4 regions of the Bradyrhizobium sp. 604_D8_N2_3 genome follow, and region 1 is predicted to be linked to each of the others. Evidence: predicted binding sites of a transcription regulator. Region 1 holds the regulator's gene; each other region holds the start of a gene.
What was found. Region 1 encodes PhoB, which activates phosphate uptake and scavenging genes when phosphate is short. Its sites were predicted from a motif close to TGTCATNNANCTGTCAT; they were not measured.

Region 1 (7,817 bases):
CCTGGTCGATGGTCATGGCGAGATGACCGTTACCGAGAAGCGTGCCGGAATCTTTTGTCTCGCCGAGGCGCTCGGCATCGTAGCGCGCATAGGCGCGCAGGCGATCCGGCGCCATGTAGTCGACGACCAGGAACGACACCGGACCGTCGGTCTGGGCCTGGAGGATGAAGCGGCCCTCGAACTTCAGCGCCGAGCCGAGCAGCGTCGTCAGCACGATGGCCTCGCCGAGCAGCTTGCCCACGGCAGCGGGATAATCGTGCTTGGTCAGGATCTCGTCGAGCGCGGGACCGAGCCGCACGAGGCGGCCGCGCACGTCGAGTGCGTCGACCTCGTAAGGCAGCACGGCGTCATCGATGGGAACCGCTGATGGTGCGCGAACCGGGCCTTCAGGCCCGGTATTCATGTCAGGGGATTGGGAAACCATGGCGCTTTATCTGGGGTCGATGGAGGAAAATGGAAGAGGGCTCAAGGGTGGTGTGTTCCGGATGCACTTATGATCGCTCAGGATCCTGCAAATTCGATGTCGTCCCGGCGCGCGCAAAGCGCTGATACGGGACCCATAGCCACAGGATTACGCGATAGCCCGCGTAGCCCGGATGGAGCGTAGCCCAATCCGGGACCACTCCAACTGCGGACACAAACCCGGATTTCGCTGCGCTCCATCCGGGCTACAAGTGAGATTACTTCACCGCGTCAAAGCACCAGGCCAGAATGCCCTTCTGCGCATGCAGGCGGTTTTCGGCCTCGTCGAACACGACCGATTGCGGGCCGTCGATCACTTCGTCGGTGACCTCCTCGCCGCGATGGGCGGGCAGGCAATGCATGAACAGCGCATCGGGCTTGGCCAGCGACATCAGCTTCGAATTGACCTGATAGGGCTTGAGCACGTTGTGACGGTGCTCACCTTCCTTGTCGCCCATCGACACCCAGGTGTCGGTGACGACGCAGTCGGCCCCCTTCACGGCGGCCTCGGGATCGGTGCCGAGCACGATCGGCGCGCCGGTGGCCTTGATGAAGTCCCGCATTACCTTTTTCGGCGCAAGCTCCGGCGGCGTCGCGACATTGAGCTTGAACTTGAAGCGCTCGGCGGCATGCGCCCAGGACGCCAGCACGTTGTTGTCGTCGCCGGTCCAGGCCACCGTCCTGCCCTCGATCGGGCCGCGATGCTCTTCGTAGGTCATGAGGTCGGCCATCACCTGGCAAGGGTGCGAGCGCCGTGTCAGGCCGTTGATGACGGGCACCGTCGCATATTCCGCCAGCTCCAGCAGGGCCTCGTGATTGAGGATGCGGATCATGATGGCGTCGACATAGCGCGACAGCACGCGCGCCGTGTCGGCGATGGTCTCGCCGCGGCCGAGCTGCATCTCGGCGCCGGTCAGCATGATGGGCTCGCCGCCGAGCTGGCGCATGGCGACGTCGAACGAGACGCGGGTGCGCGTGGAGGGACGCTCGAAGATCATCGCCAGCGTCTTGCCTTCCAGCGGCTTCACCGGCTGGTGCGCTTTCTGCTTCGCCTTCATGGCGGAGGAGGCCGCGAGCATGCTCTTGAGCTCCGACAACGGGAGCTCGTTGATATCCAGAAAGTGCTTCGGGGACTTGCTCATCAGCTCGCCGCCCGCTTGGTCTGACTGGACGAGATCGCGGCGCAGGCGCGCTCGAGCCGCCCGACGCTGTCCTCGATTTCGGCTTCGGTGACGATCAAGGGCGGCAGGAAGCGCACGACATTGTCGCCGGCGCCGACCGTGAGCAATTTTTCGTTGCGCAATGCCGCGCCGAGATCGCCTGATGGCACCACGGCCTTGATGCCGATCAGAAGGCCTTCGCCGCGCACTTCGCTGACGATGTCAGGATAACGATCGATCACGGAGGCGAGCTTCTGCTTGAGCAGCAGCGACATCTTCTGCACGTGATCGAAGAAGCCGGGCTTGAGCATGACGTCGAGGACGGCGTTGGCAGCCGAGATCGCGAGCGGATTGCCGCCGAAGGTCGAGCCGTGCGAGCCGGGCCCCATGCCGGCAGCCGCGTCCGCGGTCGCCAGCACCGCGCCGATCGGGAAGCCGCCACCGAGCGCTTTGGCCAGCGACATCACGTCAGGCGTGACGCCGGTGCGGCGATGCGCGAACAGATCGCCGGTGCGGCCCATGCCGGTCTGCACCTCGTCGAACGCGAGCAGCAGGCCCTTCTCATCGCAGAGCTGGCGCAACGCCCTCAGGAAGGCGGGCGTTGCCGAACGCACGCCACCCTCGCCCTGGATCGGCTCGATCAGGATGCCGGCGGTCTGCGGACCGATCGCCTTCTTGACGGCGTCGATATCGCCATGCGGGACCTGGTCGAAGCCGTCCATCGGCGGGCCAAACCCTTCGAGATATTTTGCCGAACCGGTCGCGGCGAGCGTTGCCAGCGTGCGGCCGTGGAAGGCGCCTTCGAAGGTGATGATGCGGTAACGTTCCGGATGACCCTTGGAGAAGTGATGATGGCGGACGAGCTTGATCACACCTTCCAGCGCTTCGGCGCCGGAATTGCAGAAGAACACGAAGTCCGCGAAGCTTTCGTTGCACAGACGCGCGGCGAGCTTCTCGCCGTCCGGGCTCTGGAACAGGTTCGACATGTGCCAGAGTTTGGTGGCCTGCTCTTGCAACGCTTTGACCAACGCAGGGTGAGCATGGCCGAGCGCATTCACCGCCACGCCCGAGGTGAAATCGAGATAGCGATCGCCATTGGTCGCAATCAGCCAGCAGCCTTCACCGCGCTCGAAACCGAGGTCGGACCTGGCGAAAACGGGGAGCAAATGCGGCGCTGCGCTGTTAGTCATGACGATCACTTGAATGTTGCGGACGGCGTGAGCGTGCATTGCGCAACGCACCATTGACCGGCCCGGAAAACGAAACGTGCCGCCTTTTAAGGGCGGCACGCGAGACTATCTTATGCCTGGTGAAACCGGTGTCAATGCCGCCCGGAAAGCCTCGCGAAACGCAGAATCCGTAGTCTTGCGGTGGCGATTTTGCGTATTTCCGCCACGGAACATGTGGAAGCGAGTCGGCGGACTCTTGCGCGTGAGTCACGCCATATTGTAGCGTTTGGCTTGTCAGATACGACATCTCGTGCAGCAGTTCTGATCCTCTAAGTCCTCATGTACCGGCGTAAGCGTTCGGGCGCATCTGGTGCGCCCGGCGAGCCTTAAGGGATTCTGGCGGCACGGGTTTTTCGAAGCTTAGGCATTCGCCGTGCGGCCGCCAGGATGGCAGGCGCCGGCGAAGGAAAGGGTGCAATGACCGTTTTGACCTGGTCGGATGATCGCGTCGAGCAGCTGAAAAAGCTCTGGGAGGCCGGGCTTTCGGCCAGCCAGATCGCCGCTGAACTCGGCAATGTGACCCGCAATGCCGTAATCGGCAAAGTGCACCGGCTCGGCCTGTCGGGCCGCGCCAAGAGCCCTTCATCGGCAGCGCCGCGGCCGCGCAAGGCACGCCCCGCCCAGCACATGATGCGGGTGACCCGCCCGATCGCGCGCGGCAACACCGCGCTGGCGCAAGCCTTCGAAGTCGAGGTCGAGGCCGAACCGGTCACCTACGACAACGTCGTGCCGATGAGCCAGCGGCTGTCGCTGCTGGAGCTGAACGAGGCCACCTGCCACTGGCCGGTCGGCGATCCCTCGAGCCCGGATTTCTTCTTCTGCGGCGGCAAGGCGCTCTCCGGCCTGCCCTACTGCGCCCAGCACTCGCGCGTGGCGTATCAGCCCGCGGCCGATCGCCGGCGCGCGCCGGCGAAGCCGGGTCCGCGCTGAGGTATCGGATTAGCTGACTACGAAGACGGCGCCGTCACGCGATGACGGCTCAACTCACTCGGTGTCGTCCCTGCGAACGCAGGGACCCATAATCCCGGCGCGTAGTTATTGCGCGGGATGATCACTCCGAGTCTTCGCCAAACCACTCCCTGTGGTTATGGGTCCCTGCGTTCGCAGGGACGACATCGAGGATGCGGTGGCAGCCCGCTAAATCACGTCTGCCACAGCAACCCCTTACGCTTGCTCCGCCTTCGCAAAGCGATCGTCCAGTGCGTAGCCCGCGCCGCGGACGGTGCGGATCGGGTCCTGCTCGCGGCCGAGATTGAGCAGCTTGCGCAGGCGCCCGATATGGACGTCGACGGTGCGCTCGTCGATGTAGATGTCACGGCCCCAGACGCTGTCGAGCAGCTGCTCGCGCGAGAACACGCGGCCGGGATGCTCCAGGAAGAACTCCAGCAGGCGATATTCGGTCGGGCCGAGATCGATCGGCCGGCCCGAGCGCGCCACGCGACGCTTGTCGCGGTCGAGCTCGATGTCGCCATAGGCGAGCACGGTGGCGAGCCGCTCGGGGCTGGCGCGCCTGAGCAGGCCCTTCACGCGTGCCAGCAGCTCCGGGACCGAGAACGGCTTGACGATGTAGTCGTCGGCGCCGGTCGCAAGGCCCCGCACCCGCTCGCTCTCCTCGCCGCGCGCGGTGAGCATGATGATCGGGAGCTGCTTGGTCTCGGGCCGGGTGCGCAGCCGCCGGCACAGCTCGATGCCGGAGAGGCCCGGCAGCATCCAGTCGAGCACGATCAAATCGGGGATGTGCTCCTTGAGGCGGGTGTCGGCATCGTCGCCGCGCATCACCGTCTCGACGTCATAGCCGTCGCCTTCGAGGTTGTAGCGGAGAAGCTCGGTGAGAGCTTCCTCGTCCTCAACCACCATAATGCGTGCGCCCATGGTGTTCGTCGCTCCTTAAGTGTTCGGGACCGTCGTGGCGAAGGTCGTCATGTCGCCCTTCGGCCGCTTGTCGGTGATCGCCTGGCCCTCGATCATGTAGAACACGGTCTCGGCGATGTTGGTGGCGTGGTCACCGATGCGCTCGATGTTCTTGGCGCAGAACATCAGATGGATGCAGAACGAGATGTTGCGCGGATCCTCCATCATGTAGGTGAGGAGCTCGCGGAACAGCGAGGTGCAGATGGCGTCGACTTCCTCGTCGCCCTTCCACACCGCCATTGCCGCCGGCAGATCGTGCGCGGCATAGGCGTCCAGCACCGACTTGACCTGTTGCTGCACGAGGTCGGTCATGTGCTCCAGACCGCGGAACAGCTTGAGCGGATGGAAATCCGTCTCCAGCGCCGCGACGCGCTTGCCCATGTTCTTGGCGAGGTCGCCGATCCGCTCGAGATCGGTCGCGACGCGCATGGCGCCGACGATCTCGCGCAGATCCACCGCCATCGGCTGGCGGCGCGCGATGGTGAGAACGGCGCGCTCCTCGATCTTCTTCTGGAGCGCGTCGAGCTCGGCGTCGATGGTCACGACGCGCTGGCCGAGCGCGACGTCGCGGCGGATCAGCGCGTCGACGGAATCGACGATCATGCGCTCGGCGATGCCGCCCATCTCGGCGACCAGGCGCGTGAGTTCCTGGAGGTCGGTGTCGAAGGCCTTTGCGGTATGTTCAGAACCCATGTTCCGTCTCCTCAGCCGAACCGGCCGGTGATGTAATCCTGCGTGCGCCGGTCGGTCGGCGACGTGAAGATCTTGCTGGTGTCGTCGAACTCGATCAGCTCGCCGAGATACATGAAGGCGGTCTTGTCGGAGACGCGCGCCGCCTGCTGCATGTTGTGGGTGACGATCGCGATCGTGTAGTTCTCGGACAGCTCCTGGATCAGCTCCTCGACCTTGGCGGTCGAGATCGGGTCGAGCGCCGAGCAGGGCTCGTCGAACAAGATCACCTCGGGCCGCACCGCGACCGTGCGGGCGATGCAGAGGCGCTGCTGCTGGCCGCCGGAGAGCGACAGGCCGGAGGCGTTGAGCTTGTCCTTGACCTCGTTCCACAGCGCGCCGCCGCGCAGCGCCTTCTCGACGCGGTCGTCCATCTCGGACTTCGAGATCTTCTCATAGAGACGGATGCCGAAGGCGATGTTTTCGTAGATCGTCATCGGGAACGGCGTCGGCTTCTGGAACACCATGCCGACGCGGGCGCGCAGCAAATTGAGGTCCAGCTTGGGGTCGAGGACGTTGGTCTGGTCGAGCATGAGCTGACCGGTGACGCGCTGGCCCGGATAGAGGTCGTACATCCGATTGAAGATGCGCAGCAGGGTCGACTTGCCGCAGCCAGACGGGCCGATGAACGCCGTGACGCGGTTGGTGCCGAGCGCCAGATTGATGTTCTTCAGCGCGTGGTGCTCGCCGTAATAGAAATTGAGGTTGCGCACCGTCACCTTGGCCGGAGCTTCGGGCAGCACCGGCGCCTGGGGCAAACCACCGGCCGCGCTCATCGATACGGAAAGATCACTCATTTTGCGGTCCTCTCGGCGCTCAGAATGCGCGCGCCAATATTCAGGGCAAGAACGGTCAGGGTGATGAGCAGCGCGCCGCTCCAGGCGAGCTGCTTCCAGTAGGCGTAGGGGCTCTGCACGAAATTGTTGATGGTGACCGGCAGGTTCGCCATCGTCTTGTTCAGACCCAGGCTGAAGAACTGGTTCGACAGCGCGGTGAAGAGCAGCGGCGCGGTCTCGCCGGCGACGCGGGCGGTGGCCAGCATCACGCCGGTAATGAGGCCCGAGCGCGCCGCGCGATAGGCGATGCGCTTGATCACCAGCGAGCGCGGCAGGCCGAGCGCCGAGGCCGCCTCACGCAGTGCGTTCGGCACCAGCAGCAGCATGTCCTCGGTCGTGCGCAGCACCACCGGGATGACGATCACCGCAAGCGCGAGGCAGCCGGCAATCGCCGAGAAGCCGCGCATCGGCACCACCACCGCACCATAGATGAACAGGCCGATGATGATCGAGGGCGCCGAGAGCAGGATGTCGTTGATGAAGCGGATCACCGAGGTCAGGCGGTCGTTGCGGCCGTACTCGGCGAGATAGGTGCCGGCGAACAGACCGAGCGGCGCGCCGATGCCGACGCCGAGCACGGTCATGATGATCGAACCCACGATGGCGTTGCGCAGGCCGCCCTCGGTCGAGCCCGGAGGCGGCGTGTCCGCAACGAAGAGCTCCAGGTTCAGGCCGGCAATGCCGTTGTAGAGCAGCGTCATCAGGATCAGCGCGAGCCATGTGACGCCGAAGGCAGCGGCAGCCAGGCAGAGCACACGGATGACGATGTCCATGCGGCGGCGGCGTGCGTAGATCGGGTTCATGTTACTTCCCCGCCTTCTTTTCAAGACGCATCAGCATCAACCGTGCAGCCGCGAGCACGAAGAATGTCAGCACGAACAGCAGCAGGCCGAGCAGGATCAGGCCGGACTGGTGCAGGCCGTCGCTTTCGGCGAACTCCGATGCGATCGCCGCCGAGATCGTGGTGCCCGGGGCGAAGATCGACGACGAGATGCGGAACGAGTTGCCGATGATGAAGGTCACCGCCATGGTCTCGCCGAGCGCGCGGCCGAGCGCCAGCATGACACCGCCGATGACGCCGACGCGGGTATAGGGGATCACCACGCTGCGCACGACTTCCCAGGTGGTGCAGCCGACGCCGTAGGCGGCTTCCTTGAGCACCGGCGGCACCGTCTTGAACACGTCGACCGAGATCGAGGTGATGAAGGGCAGCACCATGATGGCGAGGATCAGCGCCGCGTTGAACAGGCTGAGATAGGACGGCGGGCCTGCGAAGATCGCGCCCAGCACCGGGATGCCGTCGAAGATCTTGATCATGAAGGGCTGGAACGTGTTGGCCAGGAACGGGCCGAGCACGAAGAAGCCCCACATGCCGTAGATGATCGAGGGAATGCCGGCGAGCAGCTCGATCGCCATGCCGATCGGGCGGCGCGCCCATTGCGGGCAGAGCTCGGTCAGAAAGATCGCAATGCCGAGACCGACCGGAATGG
Region 2 (7,817 bases), 8.9 Mb from region 1:
CGCCCGGCAGCAGCGACATCTGCCCGTTCGCGATCAGGGCGTTGTCCTGGGTCGAGGCGACGATCGCGATGTAGACCGGGAATGCGACGATCGCGATCCCGATCCAGAGAATCGCGTGGGCGACGTAGCGCCGAAAGCCCTCTTCTTCGACCATCAGTAGGTCACCTTGCGTTCGACGAAGCGGAACTGGATTCCCGTCAGCACGATGACCATGACCATCAGGATCACCGACTGCGCCGCCGAGCTGCCGAGATTGCCGCCGAGCAGGCCGTCAGAATAGACCTTGTAGACCAGCGTGACCGTCGATGTGCCGGGACCGCCGCGGGTCATGGTGTCGATGATGCCGAAGGTGTCGAAGAAGGCGTAAACGATGTTGACGACCAGCAGGAAGAAGATCGTGGGCGACAGCAGCGGGAAGGTCACTGTCCAGAACCGCCGCATCGGACGGGCGCCGTCGATCGCGGCGGCCTCGAACACGCTTCGGGGGATGGCTTGCAGGCCGGCGAGGAAGAACAGGAAATTATAGGAGATCTGCTTCCACGCCGCGGCGAGGATGATCAGCCCAGCCGCCTGGTTGCCGTCAAGCAGCGGATTCCAGTCGACGCCCAGGTTGCGCAGATAGCGCGACAGCACGCCGAGCGAAGGATGCAGCATGAAGATCCAGAGCACGCCGACGACGGGCGGCGCCACCGCATAGGGCCAGATCAGCAGCGTGCGGTAGAGCATTGAGCCGCGCAGCGGCTTGTCCGCCATCACGGCGAGCAAGAGCGCGAAGGACAGCGACGAGACGGCGATGGCGAACGAAAAGACGAACGTACGGACAACCGCCTCGAAATAGGCCGGGTCCTTGAACAGGTCCTGATAATTCTCGAACCAGACGAAGCTTGTCGACAGACCGAAGGCGTCCTGGAGCAGGAAGGATTGGATCACCGCCTGCGCGGCCGGCCAGTAGAAAAAAATCAGGACGATCGCGAGCTGCGGCGCAACCAGCGCGTAGGGCAATAGTTTTGCTTGGAAAATGGCTTGCTTTTGCATGATGTCAGGTGAGCGGCAGGCCGGCTTGCGGCCTGCCGCTCATCGCCTCACTTGACGGCAGTCTTTTCGAACTGGCGCAGCATCGTGTTGCCGCGCTCGACGGCAGCATCCAGCGCCTGCTTGGCGGTCTTCTTGCCGGCCAGCGCCTGCTCGATCTCTTCCGACCAGACGTCACGGAGCTGAACCATGTTGCCGAGGCGCAGACCGCGCGAATTGTCGGTCGGCTCCTTGTTGGTCAGCTCGATCAGCGGGGTCTCGAGATAGGGCTGATCCTTGTAGAAGCCTTCTTCCTTCGCCTTGGCGTAGGCCGCCTTGGTGATCGGCAGATAGCCCGAGGCCTTGTGGATGTAGACTTGGCGGTCGGTGTCCGAGAGGAAGGTCAGGAACTTCGCGACACCCTTGTATTCGTCGGCCGACTTGCCGCCCATCACCCAGAGCGAAGCGCCGCCGATGATCGAGTTCTGCGGCGCGCCCTTGACGTCCGGATAGTATGGCATCGGCACGGCGGTGAAGTTGAACTTGGCCTGCGCCTTGACGTTGCCGAAGAACGCCGACGAGGTCAGGTAGATCGGGCATTCGCCGGAGGTGAAGCGGCCTTCGCCGGTGTTGGTGCGGCCGGCATAGTCGTAGGTCTTGGTCTTCTGCAGCTCGACCAGGGTTTCGAGATGCTTGACCTGGAGCGGGCCGTTGAACTCCAGCACGGTGTCGAAGCCGTCGAGGCCGTTGGCCTTGCTGGCGAGCGGCACGTTGTGCCAGGCGGAGAGCTGCTCGAGATTGACCCAGGTGACCCAGGAGCCGGAGAAGCCGCAGGTGTCATGACCCGCAGCCTTCAGCTTCTTGGCGGCCTCGAACGTTTCGGGCCAGGTCTTGGGGATCTCGACGTTCGCCTTCTTGAGCTCGTCGAGGTTGACCCACATGACGGTCGACGACGAGTTGAACGGGAAGGACAGCATCTCGCCCTTCGAGGTCGAATAGTAGCCGGTGATGGCGGGCAGGTAGATCTTGGGGTCGAACTTCTCGCCGGCCTCGGCCATCAGCTTGTAGACGGGTTTTACGGCGCCGGTCGCGGCCATCATGGTCGCGGTGCCGACTTCGAACACCTGCATGATGTGCGGGGCGTTGCCGGCGCGGAACGCCGCGATGCCGGCGTTCATCGTATCGGGATAGTTGCCCTTGTAGGTCGGGATCACCTTGTAGTCGGTCTGAGAGGCGTTGAAGTCGGTGGCGAGCTTGACGATGACGTCGTTGTTGGCGCCGGTCATCGCGTGCCACCACTGGATTTCGGTCACTGCCCACGCCGGCGAAGCGCCAAAACCAACGGTGACTGCAAGCGCGGCAGCCGCGCCAAAGTGTCGAAGAGCCATCAAGAAACCTCCCTTGGGCCGTCAAAAAGAAGCGCTTGCGCTAGCAGCGCCATATGACGTTCACATGACTGTGTAAGCGGGAGAAACGAAAGCAGCAAGCGCGGCCAAATGGGAAGCCGTCAAATAGGCGAATGCCGAGCGCGCAGCCTCCTCCGTTCGCGGCGCACATGCGTGCCCGCGCCGCAGTGCGGCATTTGCTCGGGTGAGGCGGCGAGGGCGTTTAGCGCTTGCGCTCGGGGCCGCAGACGGTGCCCTTTTCGACCATCGCGTCGATCTCCGATTTGGAGTAGCCGAACTCGCCCAGCACCTCCTGGGAGTGCTGGCTGAATTTCGGCGGCAGGCGGCGCAGGCTCGGCTTGCTGCGATCGAGCCGGATCGGCGAGGCCACGCCCTTGTACCAGTCCTTCTCGATGACATCGCCGCGGGCGATCGTGTGCGGGTTGGTCAAGGCCTGGTCGATCTTCTGCACGGGACCTGCGGGCAGGCCGGCGGCGAGCAGACGATTGCACAGCGGCTCGGCCTCGTGCTGGCTGAACACGGCGGCAAGCTCGGCCCGCAGCGCCTCGCGATTGGCGATGCGGTCCTTGTTGCGGGCAAAGCGCGGATCGGTGCCGAGCTCGGGCTTGCCGATCTCCTTGGCGAGCTTGCGGAAGGTGCCGTCATTGCCGACGCCGATGAAGATGTTGTCGGTCCTGGTCGGGAAGATCGCGTAGGGCACGAGGTTGGGATGCTCGTTGCCGGTGAGCGACGGCGGCTTGCCGTGCATGAAATAATTCGCGGTGTGCGGATGCATGATGGCGAGGCCGGTCTCGTACAGCGTCGTCTCCAGGAACTGGCCCTGGCCCGAGCGCTGCCGTTCCGACAGCGCCATCAGGATGCCGATCGCCGCATAGAGGCCGGTGGTGATGTCGACCAGCGGCACGCCGATCCGCATCGGTCCGCTCTCCGGCGAGCCGGTCGCCGCGATCATGCCGGTCATGGCCTGGATGATGGCGTCATAGCCGGGATTGCCGCCGCGCGGACCGTCGGCGCCGAAGCCGCAGATCCGGCAATGCACCAGGCGCGGGAATTTCTTGCTGAGCACATCGTTGCCGATGCCCCATTTCTCCAGCGTGCCCGGCTTGAAATTCTCGATCAGGACGTCGGCGGTCTCGAGCATCTTGAGCAGCACGAGGCGGCCGCCTTCGGAGGCGAGGTCGAGGCCGATCGAGCGCTTGTTGCGGTTGATGCCGATGAAATAGGCCGCGTCTTCCTCGTGGAAAGGAGGGCCCCAGTCGCGCACCTCGTCGCCGGCGGGCGGCTCGACCTTGATCACGTCGGCGCCGTGGTCGGCGAGGATCTGGGTGCAGTAGGGACCGCCAAGCACGCGCGTGAGATCGATGACGCGCAGTCCGCTCATTGCGCCCAAAACGGCTTCAGTCATGCCTTCGCTTCCCCTGTGTCGATCATTGATCACAGGCCTAGCGAGGTTTTTTTGCGCCAGCAATGGCTTGCTGCGTAGGGCCGCATGCGCCGCCGCTGCGCTATCCCGCAACGTGGCAAATCAAGCGGAAGCGGCCGGCCCGAGGGGGATCTCGGGCCAGCCAATCCGCCGTTTGATCAGACGACCGTCAGGCGAACGTCGACATTGCCGCGCGTGGCATTGGAGTAGGGGCACACCTGGTGGGCCTTCTCGACCAGCGCCTCGGCTTCCGCGCGGGCAAGGCCCGGCAGCGAGACGGCCAGATCGATGTCGAGACCGAAGCCGCCGGCCGCGCGCGGGCCGATGCCGACGGTGGAGGTGACCGAGGCGTCAGCCGGAACCTTCGGGCCGCCCTGCGAGGCCACGAACTTCATCGCGCCGATGAAGCAGGCGGCATAGCCGGCCGCAAACAGCTGCTCGGGATTGTTGCCGGCGCCGCCTCCGCCGCCGAGTTCCTTCGGCGTGGTGAGCTTGACGTCGAGCGCGCCGTCGAGGGTCGCCGCATGGCCGTCACGGCCGCCGGTGGCTTTGGCGCTGGTCTTATACAGGACGTTTACTGACATTTTCGTCTCCTTAGGTCTTCGGGTTGGGGTGGAACCTACATCGCAAACAATTAGATTGCGCGCAATTGAAATTTGCATGCCTCACATTTAATTGTTCGCAATTGAATGTACGGCCGCCCGGTCCCAGAATGGAGGAAACCGCGTGAGATTCTCGATGCCCCGGAAATTATCGGCGCTGGACCCGCAGCGCCTCGACAATCAGATCTGCTTCGCGGTCTATTCGGCCGCGCATGCCTTCAACCGGGTCTACAAGCCGCTGCTGGACCGGCTCGGCCTGACCTACCCGCAATATCTGGTGATGCTTGTGCTGTGGGAGCGCGACGACGTGCCGGTCAAGGACATCGGCGAAAAGCTGTTCCTGGATTCGGGCACGCTGACGCCGCTGCTCAAGCGCCTCGAGGCCGCCCACCTCGTCAGGCGCACGCGCTCGCGCGAGGACGAACGTCAGGTGCTGATCGCGCTGACCCCGCAGGGCCATGCCTTGAAGGAAAAAGCGCGCGCCGTGCCGCAATCGATCCTGGCGGCGTCGGATTGCTCGGTCTCGGAACTGGTCGCGATGAAGGACGAGATCGTGGCGCTGCGGGATCGGTTGAATGCGGTGATCGGGGAGTAGGGGGGGCGGCGAGCTCAATCCTCTCGTACCTCGCCGCGAGTTTCTCTCCTCAAAGCCGCTTCTTTGCAAATGCGCGGCCCGAAGCCGATTTCAGATATTTCTCGAACGCAACAGCCTTAGCCTCATCGCTGAAAGCGATGCAGGTCTTGATGCGCCATGGGCCATACTTTGATGTATGTGGCACTTCGCCGGCGTTGTGCTTTGCGAGCCGGGCTCGCAGATCATCAGTGATGCCGATGTAGAAATGGCCGGAATCGAGGCTTTCGAGAATGTAGACGTACTTCATCCTATCCCCCGCCTTGCGCAGTGGATGGACAGTATCTCTCAGGATCAGCTTTTGCCGAGGCCCGGCTTCGCCCTTCGGGCTACGCCGCGGCAGCCTTCGCTACGATAGGGCTTGCCGAGCCGAAGCTGGCGAAGCCAGCGAAGGCTGGTGGAGCCAGGCGGGATCGAACCGCCGACCTCTTGCATGCCATGCAAGCGCTCTCCCAGCTGAGCTATGGCCCCTTAGTCTTCCAGTTGGGAGGATCCTGGTGGATCACTCCCGACCGCCGAGCCTGGTGACTCGCGCGGTGCACCCTTTTTCACAGATCAGGGCTGATCTCAAGTCTCTTCATCACCTCCGACATCACCAATGATGTCCGTGACGTCCTCATCGCCCTCTTCGTCGTCGGCGATAAAGGTCGAATCATCGTCGTCATCGTCCTCGATGGTCTCGTCGACCTCGATGTCGTCCTCGGATTCGGGCACCGCGGCCTTGACCTTGCCGGTGTTTTCCTCGGCGTCGGCCTCCTCGAGCGAGACCTCTTCGACTTCTGCCGGCTCCGGCGTGGTGTCGGCAGCCGGCGTGTGGCGAGGTTCGGCGCCGCGAGTCGCGCGGGCCGGCGCCACAGGCGCGATCGGGACGACTTCGCCGGTATAGGGCGAGATCACCGGATTCTTGTTGAGGTCATAGAACTTCTTGCCCGTGGTCGGGCAAATACGTTTGGTTCCGAGTTCGGACTTGGCCACGGCAGGAATCCTGGGAATGTCTGAAAAGCGGTGTTTCACTTGGCTAGTTGGCGGCCCGCTGTCAATAGCGCATTACGGGAGAAAGACATGCCCGTGACGGCGGGCAGACCTTGTGGTACCTGCCCCGCGAGCCCCGCAGGGACGTTTCGGGCCTATCCAAGGACACAAACTTGACTGATTCCGACAAGCCGACGCCGCTTCAGTCGCGCGCAAGCGGTCCCCTGACCGGGAAAGTACGGGTCCCCGGGGACAAGTCGATCTCCCACCGCGCCCTCATCCTGGGCGCGCTCGCGGTCGGCGAGACCCGGATTTCGGGCTTGCTCGAGGGCGAGGACGTCCTCAACACCGCCAAATCCATGCAGGCGCTGGGCGCCAGGGTCGAGCGCACCGGCGATTTCGCCTGGAGGGTGAACGGCGTGGGCGTCGCCGGCTTCGCCGAGCCCAGGGCGCCGCTTGATTTCGGCAACTCCGGCACCGGCTGCCGGCTCGTCATGGGCGCCGTCGCCGGCTGCCCGATTTCGGCGGTTTTCGACGGTGATGCCTCGCTGCGCAGCCGGCCCATGCGCCGGATCCTCGACCCGCTCGAGAAGATGGGCGCCAAAGTGGTGTCCGGCGGCGAGGGCGGCCGTCTGCCGCTGACCGTCCAGGGCGCGCGCGATCCGCTGCCGATCACCTACAAGACCCCGGTCGCCTCGGCCCAGATCAAATCCGCCGTGCTGCTGGCGGGCCTGGCCGCGCCCGGCACCACGACGGTGATCGAGACCGAGGCCAGCCGCGACCATACCGAGCTGATGCTGAAGCACTTTGGCGCCGACATCACCTCCGCGCAGGAGGGTCAGCACGGCCGCCGCATCACGCTCGTTGGCCAGCCCGAGCTGCACGGCGCCACCGTCGTTGTGCCCGCCGATCCCTCTTCGGCGGCCTTCCCGGTCGTCGCGGCGCTGATTGTCGAAGGCTCGGATGTCGTCCTGTCCGACGTGATGACCAATCCGCTGCGCACGGGCCTGTTCACCACGCTGCGTGAAATGGGTGCCTCGATCGAGGAAAGCGAAGTCCGGGGCGATGCCGGCGAGCCCATGGCGCAGCTGCGCGTGCGCGCGTCGAAACTGCGCGGCGTCGAGGTGCCGCCGGAGCGCGCGCCCTCGATGATCGACGAGTATCTCGTGCTGGCGGTGGCGGCTTCCTTCGCCGAGGGCACGACCATCATGCGCGGCCTCCAGGAGCTGCGCGTCAAGGAATCCGATCGGCTTGAGGCCACCGCCGACATGCTCCGCGTCAACGGCGTCAAGGTCGAGGTCTCCGGCGACGACCTGATCGTCGAAGGCCGCGGCCATGTCCCCGGCGGCGGCACAGTCGCCACGCACATGGATCATCGCATCGCGATGTCCGCGCTGGTGATGGGCTGCGCCTCCGACCAGCCCGTGACCGTCGACGACACCGCCTTCATCGCCACCAGTTTCCCGGACTTCATCCCGATGATGCGTTCGCTTGGGGCCGAGTTTTCATGATCATCGCCATCGACGGGCCCGCGGCCTCGGGCAAGGGGACGCTCGGCAAGCGCCTCGCCCACCATTACGGCTATCGTCATCTCGATACCGGCGTCATTTATCGCGCGGTGGCCTACGCCGTGGTGGAATCCGGTCATGATCTCCGGGACGAGGCGGCTGCGGTGCAGGCTGCGCTGGAGCTTGATCCCGAAAAGTTCGGCAATCCCGCCCTGAAGACCCAGGAGGCCGGCGAGGGCGCCTCGATCGTCTCGGCGATCCCCA
Region 3 (7,817 bases), 160 kb from region 1:
ACATCACGAATTCTTCATCTTGCGCCGGGGCTACGGCCTCTTCGCCGAGCTCGCGGGCACGCAGCGCCCGGTCGACCAGCGCCATCGACATGGTCTTGCGCTCGCTCTGGCCGAAGGCAAGACCATAGCCGCGGGTGAAGCACGGCGCTTCCGTCGCCGAACCCTTGAACTGGTTGACCATCTGGCACTCGGTGAGCTCGATGGAGCCGAGCGGCACCGCGAAGCCGACGTCTTCCGCGAAAAATTCGACCTCGACCTCGCCGAAGCGGATCTCGCCGACGAAAGGATGGTTACGGCCGTAACCACGCTGGGTGGAATAACCCATCGCCAGCAGAAAGCCTTCGTCACCGCGCGCGAGGTTTTGCAGGCGCAGGTCGCGATCGGCCGGGAAGTTCAGCGGTTCGCGCGTGAGATCGCCGACGCTGGCGCCGTCTTCGGCCCGCGGAGAGGACTCGATCAGCCCGTCGCGGCCCAGAATGTCGGTCACACGCGGCGTGGGCGCCGTCGAAGCTTCGGCCGTCGCCGGCACTTCAGGCACAAAGCCCTGGCCAAGCGAGGGATCGAGCAGACGATGCGTGTAGTCGAAGGTCGGCCCGAGGATCTGGCCGCCGGGAATGTCCTTGAAGGTCGCCGACACCCGCCGCTGCACCCGCATCGCGCCGGTCTCGACCGGCTCGCTGGCGCCGAAGCGCGGCAGGGTGGCGCGGAAGGCGCGGACCAGGAAGATCGCCTCGATCAGGTCCCCGCGCGCCTGCTTGATCGCGAGCGCCGCGAGCTCGCGGTCATAGAGCGACCCTTCGCTCATGACGCGGTCCACGGCGAGGCCAAGCTGCTCCGAGATCTGATCCAGCGTGACCTCGGAAACGCTCTGGTCGCCACGCCGCGCATTGGCGAGCAGGCGATGGGCGTTCTCGATGGCGCGCTCGCCGCCTTTGACTGCGACATACATGCGACTAGCTTCCCTTGTTCACGACACGCGTGGTGCGCGGGATCGCAACCACGGCATCATCGGCGACCAGCACCAAATCGATGCCGCGCGGAAACAGCGCCTCGTTGAACTGCAGCCGTTCGAACAGGTCGAAAGGCCTGATCGAGGCCTGAAGCGTCGCGACACCGTCGATGCCGGGGCCACGCAATTCGAAGCTGCGCCCCGAATCCAGGCTCTCGACCTGAAGGATCACTGTGGTCGAGCGATCCGGATATTCGTTGGTGCCGAGCGCGAAGCGTTCGAGCGCCGGAAGCAAGGCGCCGTCGCTGATCAGCGCGAAACTCGCAATCGAAGAGTCCTGCACCACCGGCGCGCCGGTGTGGAACTTGAGCCATTTCACCACGTCCGATCTCTCCGCCATCCTTGCATCGAGCCAGAGCGGCGTGTCGTGATCGAACAGCGTCAGCGCGATCGCGGCGGTGCCGCGCATCATCGGGCCGGGCGATCCCGCCATCGGCACAATGCGCTGGACCGTGCCCGGCCGCGCCATCGCGTCCATCACCGAACGAAAGGTCGATTGGGCCGACAGAACCTTGTCGACGAAACCCGGCGGTAGTTCCGCAATCGTGGTCATGGCCTCACCCCTCACCGCGCACCATGGTGTAGAAATCAACCTTCGTCGCAGCGGTCTCGGCGGCCGCCTGCTTGCGCTGGATCATAAGCTGCTCGCGCAACGGCGCGATAACGTCACGCTCCACCGCCTCGCCGAAATCACTGGACTGCGCCAGTGCGTCGCACAGCGCGATCAGCCGCGCCTTTTCGCCATCGCGCCCCAGCGTGTAGCCGAAGCCGACCTCGCCGCTCGCGAGCCGGACCGCTGCGCGAGACACCGTGGCTTCACCGACATTGAACGGCGCGCCGTCGCCGCCGACCCGGCCGCGCAGCATGACGAGACCGTTTTCCGGCGCGCGTAGCTCCTGATGCGCCGGCAGGGCGAGAGCGCGGAGGCGAGCGGCGATCTCGCCCGCCTCCGCGTGCGCCAGCACGGCCATCGCGGCCTTGCGCTGGACTTGCTGGTTGTTGTGCTGGGTCACCAAATCCACCGAACTTTTCTGCAGAACTTGCCGAATCCAAGTTGTCTATGATAATAGACAACTTGATACGGAAGCGCCATGACTGTTTCGTGACAAACGTGTGATTTCTGAAGTAGGCTTCTCGGCGACATGAGCATGCAGGACACAGCCTCTTCGGGCGTCGCGCTGTGGCGCCTCGTTGCCGACGGCATCGAGCGCGGCATCGCCGACGGCCGCTTTGCCGCCGGCGACAAGCTGCCGGGCGAGATGGAGATCGCCGAAACCTATCGGGTGAACCGCCACACCGTGCGGCGCGCGCTGGCCGCGCTTGCCGAGCGCGGCATCGTGCGCGCCGAACGCGGCAGCGGAACCTATGTCGAGGCGCAGCGCCTCGCTTATCCCTTGCGCTCGCGCACCCGCTTCTCCGAGATCGTCGGCGCCGATGGCCGCGAACCGCATGGCCGGCTGATCGAAGCGTCCGGCGACGTCGCAACCCGCGAACTCGCGCGCGAACTGGGATTGAAGGCCGGCGCACCGCTGGTGCGAATCGAGGCGATCCGCCTCGCCGACCGCACGCCGATCTGCGTCTCCACCACCTGGCTGTCAGCGGAATTGTTCCCGGGCGCGGGTGAGGTATTCGCCGCGACGCGCTCGATGACGAAACTGCTCGAGCACTACGGCGTCCGCGACTACAGTCGCGGCGCGACCCGGATCACCGCCGGCATCGTGGACGCAACCGATGCCGCGCGGCTCGATCTGCCGCTGGGACGGCCGATCCTGGTGGTCGACGCGACCGACCACGATCTCGCCGGCAAGCCGCTGGTGACGAAGCATTCGCGGTTCGCGGCGGAGCGGGTGGAGTTTCTGGTGGAGAACGGGTGAGCGGCGCTCTCTTCCCCTCTCCCCTTGTGGGCCTGTTGCGTTATCGGCTCTTGAGGCTGAAGACGTCAGGAGCGAGTGCCCTGGTCCCGGCAATTGCCTGGCAAGATCTGTAGTTGTCGCCCTGAGCGGGCAGCTCACGCGGCGATCGTGGCCCACCGCCTCATGTTGAAGGCGATCGAGGCGAGCAGGACTTGCCCGGTCGCCTTGATCAGACCGACGTAGCGGATGCAGGTCAGCCGCATGCGGCGTTTGAGAGTAGCGAAGGTGGTCTCGACCTGGGCTCGTCGACGCGCGATGAGGAGGTTGTAGCGTTTGAGCCTGGGCGGCAGTTCCGGGTGATGTCTGTTGGGCCGACGAGCGATGCGGGGCTTCTTGCCTTCCGCCTTCAGCCGGGCCCGTCGGGCATGGGTGTCGTAAGCCGCATCGGCCCAGACCACGGCTTCATCGCCGCGGATCAAAGCGTCCGCCGGTGTCGTATCGTTGACGTTAGCGGGTGTGGTCAACACCGCGCGGATCAAGCCGGATCCTTCGTCGACACCGACATGGGCCTTGTAGCCGAAGGTCGAGCCGCTTTTGCCCTGCCGTTTGGCAAACCGGGCATCAGGATCGTTTGAGGGGCGATCCTCCTTGGGCGGAGCCGAGACTGCCTGGATCAAGGTCGCATCCAGCATCGTGCCGCGCTTGAGGATCACGCCGGCATTCTCAAGCTGACGATCCAGTTCGCCAAACAGCTTCTCCAGCAGGCCTTGTTCAACGAGCTGGTTCCGGAAGCGGTTCAGGACCGTGTGGTCGGGCGTCGCATCCTCAAGGCTCAAACCGACGAAGCGCTTGAACGACAACCGGTCGCCCAGCGCTTCCTCGAGTTCGCGCTCCGAAAGACCATACAGCGACTGCAACAGCACAGCACGAAACAGCACCAGCACCGGATAGCCTGGTCGACCGGGCCCCCCTTCATCCCGCAAATGGCCGATCAGCTTCTCGAACCGGTACCACTTGACCAGGCCAGCCAGCCGATCCAGCGCCGCATTGGCGCCGGCTCCCTTCGGCATCAGCGCTTCCACAAAGCTCGGCTGTCCCGTCCGCTTGACCGCCATCGCTACCCTCCAAGGCTTTGCCCTAGGGAATCACAATTGACGAATTACGCAACAGGCCCCTTGTGGGAGAGGGTGGCTCGTCGCGAAGCGACGAGACGGGTGAGGGGTATGTCTCTGCAAACACCGATCTGAGTTTGAGGAGGCAGACCCCTCATCCGGCGCTTCGCGCCACCTTCTCCCACAAGGGGAGAAGGAAGAAAGCTACGCCACCGCCCTGCGCCCAATGATCGCAAACCGCAACTTGCTCGAGATGAAATCGATCGCGGCGACGGCGACCAGAATCATCAGGATCAGGAACGACACCCGCTGCCATTCCAGCACGCGGATCTGCTCGGCGAGCTGGAGGCCGATGCCGCCGGCGCCGACGATGCCGATGATCGTTGCCGAGCGCGTGTTGGATTCGATGAAATAGAGCACCTGGCCGGTGATCACGGGCAGCACCTGCGGCAGCAGGCCGAAGCGGATTTCGTGCAAAGCACTGCCGCCGGAGGCGCGGACGCCTTCGACCTGCTTCTGGTCGGCGCCTTCGATCGCCTCCGAGAACAGTTTTCCGAACGCACCGAAATCCGACACGGCAATCGCCAGCACACCGGCGAACGGGCCGAGGCCGACGACATTGATCCAGACCAGCGCCCAGATCAGGGTGTCCACGCCGCGGATCGAATCCAGGAAGCGGCGAACCGGAAAACGCAGGATCTGCGAGGGTATGACGTTGCGCGCGGCCAGCAGGCTGACCGGAAGCGCGAACACCGCCGCCAGCGTCGTGCCGAGCAGCGCGATCGACAGCGTCTCGCCCAGCGCCTTCAGATAGACCGGCAGCGAGGAACCAGGATCGGGCGGGATCATCATCAGGCTGATCCAGCCGAGCTGGCTCAGCCCTGCAAAGAATCGCGACGGCGAGAAGTCGAGATCGACGAGGCCGTAGACCAGAATCGCAAACGCCGCGACGATCATCGCCGGCATCGCGAGCCGCGCCGAGGCGGGGCGGTCGAACACATCGGGGTAGCGTGCGCGAAGCTCTCGCGTGTCGACCTCCTGCGGTCTCGTCACGTCCGCGCCTCCTTGCCGAACAGACGGCCGCGCAGCCAGCCCGTGCTGATGTCGATGATGAAGACCGTGATGATGATGGTGAGCAGGATGGCACTGACGTCGGAGTAATAGAACTTGCGGATGGCGACGACGAGCTCCTGGCCGATGCCGCCGGCACCGACGAAGCCCATGACCGAGGCCTCGCGGACGTTGATCTCGAAGCGCAGCAGCGCATAGCTGGCATAGCCCGCGGTCACCTGCGGCACCACGGCGAAGCGCATGCAGGAGAGCCAGCTCGCGCCGGTCGAGCGGATGCCTTCAACCGGCTTCATGTCGGCATTCTCAACGATCTCGGAGAACAACTTGCCGAGCGCGCCGGTGGAGTGGATCGCGATCGCGAGCACGCCGGCCATCGGCCCGAGGCCGAAGGCGATCACGAAGATCAGCGCGAAGACGATGCCCGGCACGGTGCGGGCGAATTCGAGCAGGCGGCGCACCACGAAGCGCAGCCAGGGCAACGGTGAGGTGTTCTCAGCCGCGAAGAAATTCAAGGCGAAGGCCAAGGTCGCGCCGATCAGCGTGCCGACATAGGAGATCAGCAACGTCTCGCCCAGCATCTTCAGCCATTTGCGCCAGCCCCACAGCCATTCGCCGGCATCGGTCCAGACCCGCTGGCCGCTCTCGAGCGTGAGAATGCGGTCGAAATAGCTGATGAAATTGCCGAAATGGGCGAAGAAGGTGCGCAGGTTCACTTCCGCGCCGATCGCGGCAAGAAATAGCGCTGCGGCAAAGATCACCAGCCCCAACAGGAGTCGGAGCCGCTTGCGCGCGACCGCCTGGCGATAGGCCGCGTTCAGCACGGCGAGCTGCTGCTCGGGGAGGATCGAAACCGCGACGGTCATCTGGCCAGGGAAGGTGGTCGATCAAAGAGAAAGAGCCGGGTCCATCGACCCGGCTCCAGTGCTATCGTCCCGAAACTCAGGACGCCTTCTTCTTACGCAGTGCATCGACGAACTTGATCAGCTCGATCGTGCCATCCCAGTCCTTGGTGGTGGCGGGATGGAAACCCTTCTTCTGGCCGTCCTGGAGGCGATCGAAGGCCGCCTTGTCCTTGGCCGGCGCGTCGAAGAACGCCTTGGCGATCGCCGCCTTGGCATCTTCCGGCAGGTCGGAATTGTAGGCGTAGGGGCCGTTGATGATCGGCGCCGACTTGTGGATGATGCGGAAATCGTCCTTCTTCATCGGCGAGCCGTCGGCATTCTTCAGCATGCCCTTGGTCAGCATCTGCGCCAGCGTGGAATCGTCATCGCTGGTCCACTGGTTGGCCGCAACGTCGACCGTGCCCTGCGCCAGCGCCAGGATCGCGTTCTCGTGGCTACCGGTGAAGACGACCTTGCTGAAATAGGTGTCGGCATCCGTGATGCCCATCTTGTCGAGCTCGAAGCGCGGCACATTGTTGCCGGAGGTCGAGTTCGGGTCGACGAGGCCGAGGTTCTTGCCCTTGAGCTGGTCGACGCTCTTGTAGGGGCTGCTCGCCTTGACGAAGAACACCGAGTAGTAGCCGGTCGAACCGTCGGCGTTGATGTCGTTGGCGAAGGCATCGGTCTTGACGCCGGTCAGACGGGCGCGGGCGAACGACGCCGAGCCGTAGCTGGCGATATGGATGTTGCCGGCGCGCTGGCCCTCGATGACGGCGGCGTAGTCGTTGGCGATGCGCAGCGTGACCTTCACGCCCAATTCCTTGGAGAGATAGTTCATGAACGGCGCCCAGCGCTCGGTCACGCCCGAGGCGTTTTCCGCCGGAATGACCGCGAAGGTCAGTTCGGGATATTTGGCTTTCCAGTCGTCGGCGGAGGCCGAAGTCGTGAACGCGAGCGCGGCGGCGCCGGCAAGAACCAGTCTGCGAGTGATCATGATACCCTCTTCATCGGTTGGGGTCGGTTGACGCAAAAATTGGCAGTTACAGGCGCAGCTCAGGCGGCCGCGGCCGTTCCGAGCGCCGGCACGCCTTCAGGCGCCGGCACAGGCATTCCGCCCATGACGTCGGAGGCTTCGAGATCGTAGAGCTCGCGCGCGACGTGGTCGGTCAATTCGGCCGGCGCGCCGTCGAACACCACGCGCCCCTGCGCCATGCCGATCAGGCGATCGCAATAGCTGCGCGCCAGATCGAGCGAATGCAGGTTGCAGAGCACGGTGATGCCGAAATGCTTGTTGATGCGCAGCAGCGCATCCATCACGATCTTGGTGTTGCGCGGGTCGAGCGAGGCGATCGGCTCGTCGGCGAGGATGATGTCGGGCTGCTGCACCAGCGCGCGGGCGATCGCAACACGCTGCTGCTGGCCGCCGGAGAGCTGGTCGGCGCGCTGGGCGGCGAGTGAGGCGATATCGAACTGTTCGAGCGCCGACATCGCCAGCGCCTTGTCGTGCTCGGGCCAGGTCTGCGTCAGCGAGCGCCAGGCCGGCATCGTGGCAAGACGCCCCATCAGCACGTTGGTGAGCACATCGAGCCGGCCGACCAGGTTGAACTGCTGGAAAATCATCGCCGAGCGCGCCCGCCACTGCCGCAGCTCCTTGCCGCGCAGCGCGGTGACGTCGAGGCCGTCGAACAGGATGCGGCCCTGCGTCGGCGTCGCCAGGCGATTGATCATGCGCAGCATGGTCGACTTGCCGGCGCCGGAGCGCCCGATCACACCGACGAAGCCGCCGGGGGAGATTTGAAACGAAGCGTCGTCCACCGCGGCTTTTGCGCCGAAGCGGCACGTCAGACCTTCAACCACCAGCATAGAGGGCTCCAGAGTAGCTGGCTGCCAC
Region 4 (7,817 bases), 4.8 Mb from region 1:
TGGGAGCATTCACGCGTTGATCGGCCCGAACGGGGCGGGCAAGACGACGTGCTTCAATCTTTTGACCAAGTTCCTCAAACCGTCCGCCGGCAAAATTCTGTACAAGGGGCAGGACATCACGGCGATGGCGCCGGCCGATGTGGCGCGCCTGGGACTGGTCCGTTCATTCCAGATCTCGGCGGTGTTTCCGCATCTCACCGCGCTGGAAAACGTCCGCGTTGCGCTTCAGCGCCAGCACGGCAGTTCCTTCGATTTCTGGCGCTCCAAGTCCGTGCTCAACCGCTTCAACGATCGCGCGCGTGAACTGTTGAACGATGTCGGCCTCAGCGAGTTTGCCAATACGCCCGCGGTCGAGATGGCCTACGGCCGCAAGCGCGCGCTCGAGATCGCAACCACGCTCGCGCTCGACCCCGAGATGATGTTGCTGGACGAGCCGATGGCCGGCATGGGCCACGAGGACATCGACAAGATCGCGGCGCTGATCAAGCGCATCTCGGCGAAATACACCATCCTGATGGTCGAGCATAATCTGAGCGTCGTGGCCAATCTCTCCGACATCATCACCGTGCTGACGCGCGGGCAGGTGCTGGCGCAAGGCCATTACAGCGAACTCACCAAGGACGAGCGCGTCAAGGAAGCCTATCTGGGAGCCGGTCATGCCTGAGACTGCAACCGCGGACGCTCCCGCAAAGACCGCAACCGGCGGCAACATCCTCCAGGTCCGCAACCTGGAAGCATGGTACGGCGAGTCCCACATCCTGCACGGGATCAATTTCGACGTGAACGCGGGCGAGGTCGTCACGCTGCTCGGCCGCAACGGCGCCGGCAAGACGACCACGCTGAAGTCGATCATGGGCATCATCGGCAAGCGGACCGGCTCGGTGAAGTTCAACAACCAGGACATCATCCGCGCGACCTCCGACAAGATCGCGCGGATGGGCATCGCGTTCTGCCCGGAGGAACGCGGCATTTTCTCCAGTCTCGATGTGCGGGAGAATTTGCTGCTGCCGCCGGTGGTTCGCCCGGGCGGATTGCCGCTCGAGCAGATCTTCGATCTGTTTCCGAATCTGAAGGAACGTCTCAACAGCCAGGGCACCAAGCTCTCCGGCGGTGAGCAGCAGATGCTCGCGATCGCGCGCATCCTGCGCACCGGCGCGAGCTTCCTGATGCTGGACGAACCGACCGAAGGTCTTGCGCCTGTCATTATCCAGCAGATCGGCCACACCATTGCACGGCTCAAGAAGGAGGGCTTTACCATCCTCCTGGTCGAGCAGAACTTCCGGTTCGCATCCACCGTCGCCGACCGCTATTACGTGGTCGAGCACGGCAAGATCATTGACGGATTTTCCAATTCGGAGCTTGCCGCCAACATGGACAAGCTCCACACCTATCTAGGCGTCTAAGACGGCCAAGCGTCAAACGGCCACGAGAAAATTCACGAGGGAAGTAGCATGAAAAAGTCGATTGCGTCGTTTCTGCTCGGCACGGCGTTGGCCGTCACCACGGCTGGCGTAGCCTTTGCGCAGGACAAGACCGTCAAGATCGGCGCGCTGTCCGATCAGTCCGGCCTCTACGCCGACCTCGGCGGTCCCGGCTCGACGCTCGCCGCCCAGATGGCCGTCGAAGATTCCGGCCTTGCGGCGAAGGGCTGGAAGATCGACATCATCTCCGGCGATCACCAGAACAAGCCCGACATCGGCACCGCGATCGCGCGGCAATGGTTCGACGTCGACAAGGTCGACATCATCGTTGACGTGCCGAACTCCGGCGTGGCGCTCGCCGTCAACAACGTCATCAAGGAAAAGAATGGCGTCTACATCAACTCGGGCGCCGCGACCTCGGACCTCACCAACGCGCAGTGCTCGCCCAATACGGTGCATTGGACCTACGACACCTACATGCTGGCCCACACCACGGGTCAGGCTCTGGTGAAGGCCGGTGGCGACAGCTGGTTCTTCCTGACCGCGGACTACGCCTTCGGTGCGGCGCTCGAGCGCGATACCACGGCCGTGGTCACCGCCAACGGCGGCAAGGTCGTCGGCGGCGTCAAGCATCCACTCAACACGCCCGACTTCTCGTCATTCCTGCTGCAGGCGCAGGCGTCCAAGGCCAAGATCATCGGCCTTGCCAATGCCGGCGGCGACACCACCAACTCGATCAAGCAGGCGGCCGAGTTCGGCATCGTCAAGGGCGGACAGAAGCTCGCGGCGCTGCTGCTGTTCCTCACCGACGTCAAGGCGATTGGCCTCGAGACCGCGCAGGGCCTCAACTTCACCGAGACGTTCTATTGGGACATGGACGACAAGACCCGGGCCTTCTCCAAGCGCTTCTCCGACAAGATGAAGAACAACGCGCCGCCCACCATGGTGCAGGCCGGCGTCTATGCGGGCGTGCGTCACTATCTCAAGACGCTGGAAGCGCTCGGCGGCAATCCCCATGACGGCGTCAAGGTCGTCGAGAAGATGAAGTCGTTGCCGACGGAGGACGACCTGTTCGGCAAGGGCGAGATCCAGCCGAACGGCCGCACCATCCACAGCGCCTACCTGTTCGAGGTGAAGAAGCCCTCGGAGTCCAAGGGGCCGTGGGACTTCTACAAGCTGGTCGGCACCGTGCCGGGCGACCAGGCTTTCACGCCGCTGTCCGAGAGCAAGTGCGCGCTCTTGAAGAAGTAAGATAACCGCCCGCAGGCGATCAGGCCTGCGGGCGATTTTCAGGCAACGCCGAAGGGACCGGGTGCGGGATCGATGCAGGCTCTTTACGCTCAGCTACTGGTGGGATTGATCAACGGCTCGTTCTACGCGCTGCTCAGTCTCGGGCTTGCCGTGATCTTCGGCATGCTCAACATCATCAATTTCGCCCACGGCGCGCTCTACATGATGGGCGCGTTCGTTGCCTATTTCCTGCTGAGCCTCGGCGGAATCAACTACTGGTGGGCGCTGCTGATCGCGCCTGTTATCGTCGGCATCTTCGGCATGATCCTGGAACGGACCATGCTGCAATGGCTGACCGGGCTCGACCACCTCTACGGTCTGCTCCTGACCTTCGGCATCGCGCTGATCGTGCAGGGCGTGTTCCAGAACTATTTCGGCTCCTCCGGTCTGCCTTATGCCATTCCGGACCAGCTCAAGGGCGGCATGAATCTCGGCTTCATGTTCCTGCCGATCTATCGCGGCTGGGTCGTCATCTTCTCGCTGGTGGTGTGTATCGCCACCTGGTTCCTGATCGAGAAGACGCGGCTCGGTGCTAACCTGCGCGCTGCCACCGAAAATCCGACGCTGGTGCGCGCTTTCGGCATCAACGTGCCGCGCATGATTACGCTGACCTACGGTCTTGGCGTCGGCCTTGCCGCGCTCGCCGGTGTGCTCTCGGCGCCGATCAACCAGGTGCGGCCGTTGATGGGCGCCGACCTCATCATCGTCGTGTTCGCGGTGGTCGTGATCGGCGGCATGGGATCGATCATGGGCTCCATCATCACCGGCTTTGCGCTCGGTGTGATCGAGGGCCTGACCAAGTATTTCTACCCCGAGGCCTCGAACACCGTCGTGTTCGTGCTGATGGTGCTGGTGCTCTTGGTGAAGCCAACGGGACTGACGGGAAGGGCGGCCTGATATGACAGCCTTGACGGACGACACGCTGCCGGTAACCCCGCGCGCGATGCGTGACGAGATGGTCGTGTTCGTGGTGATGGCGCTGCTGCTGGCGTCGGTGCCCTTCACGGGCGTCTATCCGTTCTTCGTGATGCAGGCGCTGTGCTTTGCGCTGCTTGCCTGCGCCTTCAACCTGCTGATCGGCTATGGCGGCCTGTTGTCGTTCGGCCACGCAATGTTCATGGGCACCGCCGGCTATTGCAGCGCGCACGCGCTGAAAGTGTGGGCGTTGCCGCCGGAGCTCGGCATCCTCGTCGGAATCGCCGCGGCGTTCGGGCTGTCGCTCATCACCGGCTATATCTCGATCCGCCGCCAGGGCATCTATTTCTCGATGATCACGCTGGCGCTGTCGCAGCTCCTGTACTTCATCTACCTCCAGGCGCCGTTCACCCATGGTGAGGACGGCATCCAGGGCATTCCGCAGGGGCGGATGTTCGGTTTGCTCGATCTCTCCAAGCCGACGGTGCTTTATTACGTCGTGCTGGTCGGCTTCCTCGCCGGCTTCCTGCTGATCTACCGCATCATCAACTCACCGTTCGGTGAAGTGCTGAAGTCGATCCGCGAGAACGAGCCGCGCGCGATCTCGCTCGGCTACCGGACCGACCAATATAAATTCCTGGCTTTCGTCCTGTCCGGCACGCTGGCCGGCTTTGCCGGATCGCTGAAGGTGTTCGTGGCGCAGAATGCCTCGCTCACCGACGTGCACTGGACGATGTCGGGCGAGGTCGTGCTGATGACGCTGGTTGGCGGTCTCGGCACCATCTTCGGCCCCGTGGTTGGTGCCTTCGCGATCATCGCCATGCAGCAATATCTGGCGGGTTTTGGCCAATGGGTGACGGTGATCCAGGGCTCGATCTTCGTGGTCTGCGTGCTCACCTTCCGTCGCGGCGTCATCGGCGAAATCGCCCATTACTTCCGGCGCTCGCTATAAACCTTTGATATCGTACCAATTTCATTGGTGCGCGAATCCGGTGGATGATCCTGCTCCGCGGGCGTGAGATGACACGCGCGCGGAGCGGAAATGGTCTATGACAGTTTTGTGACGGCCTATTCGGGCCGGGCCATTTCCAACCGGTAGCCTATCCCCATGATGCGATGGTTTCGCGCTTTCCTGCCCAAGGAAGAACGGTTCTTCGACCTGTTCGACCGCCATGCACAGACCGTGATCCAGGGCTCGATCGCTCTCCAGGGCATGCTCAACGGGGGCGAGGAGACGCCGGTCTACTGCCAGCGCGTCAACCAGTTCGAGAACGACGCCGACAACATCACCCGTGAGGTGCTGACGGCAGTGCGTCGCACCTTCATCACGCCGTTCGACCGCGGCGACATCAAGAACCTGATCACCTCGATGGACGACGCCATCGACCAGATGCAGCAGACGGCCAAGGCCGTGATGCTGTTCGAGGTCCGCACGTTCGAGCCGCCGATGCGGGAGATTGGCGGGCTCCTGATCGAATGTGCCAATCTCGTGGGGCGCGCGTTGCCGCTGATGCAGTCGATCGGCCCGAACGTCGCGATGCTGACCGCGATCACGGAAGAGCTGGGCAAGCTGGAGGGCCGGGTCGACGATCTCCACGACATCGGGCTGAAGGAGCTGTTTCTCAAGCACCGTGATGGCAGCGCGATGGATTTCATCGTCGGCGTCGAGATCTACGACCATCTCGAAAAGGTGGCCGACCGTTTCGACGACGTCGCGAACGAGATCAACAGCATCGTCATCGAGCAAGTTTAGGGCAGGGGTCGCGCCGTGGATGCTGCGCTCGGACTTCCTGTCCTCGTCGGCTTGATCGCCGTCGCGCTGCTGTTCGACTTCCTGAACGGCCTGCACGACGCCGCCAATTCGATCGCGACCATCGTGTCCACCCGCGTGCTGCGGCCGCAATTCGCGGTGCTCTGGGCCGCGTTCTTCAATTTCATCGCCTTCATGGTGTTCGGGCTGCATGTTGCCCAGACCATCGGCACCGGCATCATCGATCCCGCGGTGGTCGACGCCCAGGTGATCTTCGCGGCGCTCGTCGGCGCGATCGTCTGGAACCTGGTGACCTGGGGGCTCGGCATCCCATCCTCGTCGTCGCATGCGCTGATCGGCGGCCTCGTCGGCGGCGGCATGGCCAAGGCGGGGATCTCGGCGGCGGTGTGGAGCGGCCTGTCCAAGGCGGTGCTGGCGATCGTGCTGTCGCCGCTGGTCGGTTTCCTGCTCGCGATGATGCTGGTCGCGATCGTGTCCTGGCTCTCGGTGCGCTCGACGCCGTTTGCGGTCGATCGCGCGTTCCGCATCCTTCAATTCGCCTCCGCCTCGCTCTATTCGCTCGGCCATGGCGGCAATGACGCCCAGAAGACCATGGGCATCATCGCCGTGCTGCTCTATTCGCAAGGGCATCTCGGCGGTGAATTCTCGGTACCGTTCTGGGTGGTGCTGTCCTGCCAGGCCGCGATGGCGCTGGGCACGCTGATGGGCGGCTGGCGCATCGTCCGCACCATGGGCCTGCGCATCACCAAGCTGACACCGATGCAGGGCTTTTGCGCCGAAACCGGCGGCGCAGCGACCCTGTTCATGGCGACCTTCCTCGGCGTTCCCGTCTCGACCACCCACACCATTACCGGCGCGATCGTCGGCGTCGGCGCGGCCCGCCGCGTCTCGGCGGTGCGCTGGAACGTCGCGAGCTCGATCGTCTATGCCTGGGTGATCACGATCCCGGCCTCGGCCATTGTCGCGGCGCTGACCTGGTGGGCGGTCCAGATTTTCGTCAGGTGACGAATTTCAGCCCAGCGATGCCGGCGACGATCAGCCCGATGCTGGCGAGGCGGAACGCCGTGGCCGGCTCGCCGAACAGAATGATGCCAAGCGCGGCGGTACCGACCGCACCGATGCCGGTCCAGACCGCATAGGCGGTTCCGACGGGCAGTGTTTTAAGAGCAAGTCCGAGCAGAATGACGCTGCCGGCCATCGCCACGAGCGTGATGACGGACGGAACAAGCTTGGTAAAGCCCTCGGTGTATTTCAGGCCGATCGCCCAGGTAATCTCGAGAAGACCGGCGACGAACAGGATGCTCCAGGCCATGACGACCCTCCATTCAAGGCAGGGTCGTCCCCGCGGCGGATATGCTGATGAGGGGGGAGGCCGTCCTCCCCGGGAGCGGATATGGGGCTGGCCGTAGGGCTCCGCAATCACCACATGAGGCTTGATCAGGCCCATTTTCCCTGCCAAACGCTCCCGCCATGTCCGACATCGCCATATCAGCCGACTCGCCGGCCCGTTCCCCGCTCGCCACCGAGGTGGCGCGGCGGCGCACCTTCGCGATCATCTCCCACCCGGACGCGGGCAAAACCACGCTGACCGAGAAACTGCTGCTGTTCGGCGGCGCCATCAATCTCGCCGGCCAGGTCAAGGCCAAGGGCGAGCGGCGCAACACCCGTTCGGACTGGATGAAGATCGAGCGCGAGCGCGGCATCTCGGTCGTGACCTCGGTCATGACGTTCGAGTTCGAGGGTCTCGTGTTCAATCTGCTGGACACGCCGGGCCACGAGGACTTTTCGGAGGACACCTACCGTACGCTCACGGCCGTCGACTCCGCCGTCATGGTGATCGACGCTGCCAAGGGCATCGAGGCGCGCACCCGAAAGCTGTTCGAGGTCTGCCGCCTGCGCGACATTCCGATCATCACCTTCATCAACAAGATGGACCGCGAAAGCCGCGACGTGTTCGAGCTGCTCGACGAGATCGAGAAGACGCTGGCGCTCGACACCACGCCGATGACCTGGCCGGTCGGCCGCGGCCGCGATTTCCTCGGCACCTATGACGTCGCCAATGGCGGCGTGCGCCTGCTCGAAGGCGGCGGCGCCAAGACCGGTGCGGCGCAGCAGATCGAGATCGCGGAACTGGCCAAGCTCAACGCCAATCTCGACGTCTCCGCGGTGAAGGACGAGCTCGAGCTCGTCACCGAGGCTTCAAAACCGTTCGAGCTCGCCGCCTTTCGCGAGGGGCATCTGACGCCGGTCTATTTCGGCAGCGCGCTGCGCAATTTCGGCGTCGGCGACCTCCTGGAAGGCCTCGGCAAGTTCGCGCCGGAGCCGCGCGCGCAGGAGAGCGACCAGCGCAAGATCGAGGCGACCGACCCGCGCATGAGCGCCTTCGTGTTCAAGATCCAGGCGAACATGGATCCGAACCA

Region 2: a site for PhoB is predicted at 2,453-2,469, ahead of ugpB (sn-glycerol-3-phosphate ABC transporter substrate-binding protein UgpB). Genes of this name have one in related genera too.
Region 3: a site for PhoB is predicted at 2,101-2,117, ahead of phnF (phosphonate metabolism transcriptional regulator PhnF). Genes of this name have one in related genera too.
Region 4: a site for PhoB is predicted at 4,676-4,692, ahead of AB7245_RS20070 (DUF47 domain-containing protein). Genes of this name have one in related genera too.

The regions. Positions count from the first base shown of each region.
Region 1 covers NZ_JBPWPM010000001.1:9,008,835-9,016,651, forward strand. The annotation lists gene AB7245_RS43335 (Hsp33 family molecular chaperone) at 1-424, opposite strand, end outside; gene argF (ornithine carbamoyltransferase) at 681-1,604, opposite strand; gene AB7245_RS43345 (aspartate aminotransferase family protein) at 1,604-2,812, opposite strand; gene AB7245_RS43350 (GcrA family cell cycle regulator) at 3,269-3,781, shown strand; gene phoB (phosphate regulon transcriptional regulator PhoB) at 4,016-4,723, opposite strand; gene phoU (phosphate signaling complex protein PhoU) at 4,739-5,455, opposite strand; gene pstB (phosphate ABC transporter ATP-binding protein PstB) at 5,467-6,288, opposite strand; gene pstA (phosphate ABC transporter permease PstA) at 6,285-7,130, opposite strand; gene pstC (phosphate ABC transporter permease subunit PstC) at 7,132-7,817, opposite strand, start outside.
Region 2 covers NZ_JBPWPM010000001.1:121,845-129,661, reverse strand. The annotation lists gene ugpE (sn-glycerol-3-phosphate ABC transporter permease UgpE) at 1-154, opposite strand, end outside; gene ugpA (sn-glycerol-3-phosphate ABC transporter permease UgpA) at 154-1,035, opposite strand; gene ugpB (sn-glycerol-3-phosphate ABC transporter substrate-binding protein UgpB) at 1,083-2,399, opposite strand; gene AB7245_RS00560 (CaiB/BaiF CoA transferase family protein) at 2,620-3,822, opposite strand; gene AB7245_RS00555 (organic hydroperoxide resistance protein) at 3,999-4,424, opposite strand; gene AB7245_RS00550 (MarR family winged helix-turn-helix transcriptional regulator) at 4,579-5,037, shown strand; gene AB7245_RS00545 (GIY-YIG nuclease family protein) at 5,087-5,323, opposite strand; tRNA gene AB7245_RS00540 (tRNA-Ala) at 5,469-5,544, opposite strand; gene AB7245_RS00535 (TIGR02300 family protein) at 5,641-6,048, opposite strand; gene aroA (3-phosphoshikimate 1-carboxyvinyltransferase) at 6,219-7,556, shown strand; gene cmk ((d)CMP kinase) at 7,553-7,817, shown strand, end outside.
Region 3 covers NZ_JBPWPM010000001.1:8,847,194-8,855,010, forward strand. The annotation lists gene AB7245_RS42565 (carbon-phosphorus lyase complex subunit PhnI) at 1-949, opposite strand, end outside; gene phnH (phosphonate C-P lyase system protein PhnH) at 954-1,562, opposite strand; gene phnG (phosphonate C-P lyase system protein PhnG) at 1,567-2,031, opposite strand; gene phnF (phosphonate metabolism transcriptional regulator PhnF) at 2,152-2,883, shown strand; gene AB7245_RS42585 (IS5 family transposase) at 3,018-3,977, opposite strand; gene phnE (phosphonate ABC transporter, permease protein PhnE) at 4,179-5,027, opposite strand; gene phnE (phosphonate ABC transporter, permease protein PhnE) at 5,024-5,908, opposite strand; gene phnD (phosphonate ABC transporter substrate-binding protein) at 5,985-6,920, opposite strand; gene phnC (phosphonate ABC transporter ATP-binding protein) at 6,980-7,789, opposite strand.
Region 4 covers NZ_JBPWPM010000001.1:4,255,149-4,262,965, forward strand. The annotation lists gene AB7245_RS20045 (ABC transporter ATP-binding protein) at 1-664, shown strand, start outside; gene AB7245_RS20050 (ABC transporter ATP-binding protein) at 657-1,403, shown strand; gene AB7245_RS20055 (ABC transporter substrate-binding protein) at 1,452-2,672, shown strand; gene AB7245_RS20060 (branched-chain amino acid ABC transporter permease) at 2,745-3,608, shown strand; gene AB7245_RS20065 (branched-chain amino acid ABC transporter permease) at 3,610-4,578, shown strand; gene AB7245_RS20070 (DUF47 domain-containing protein) at 4,735-5,379, shown strand; gene AB7245_RS20075 (inorganic phosphate transporter) at 5,395-6,402, shown strand; gene sugE (quaternary ammonium compound efflux SMR transporter SugE) at 6,395-6,709, opposite strand; gene AB7245_RS20085 (peptide chain release factor 3) at 6,868-7,817, shown strand, end outside.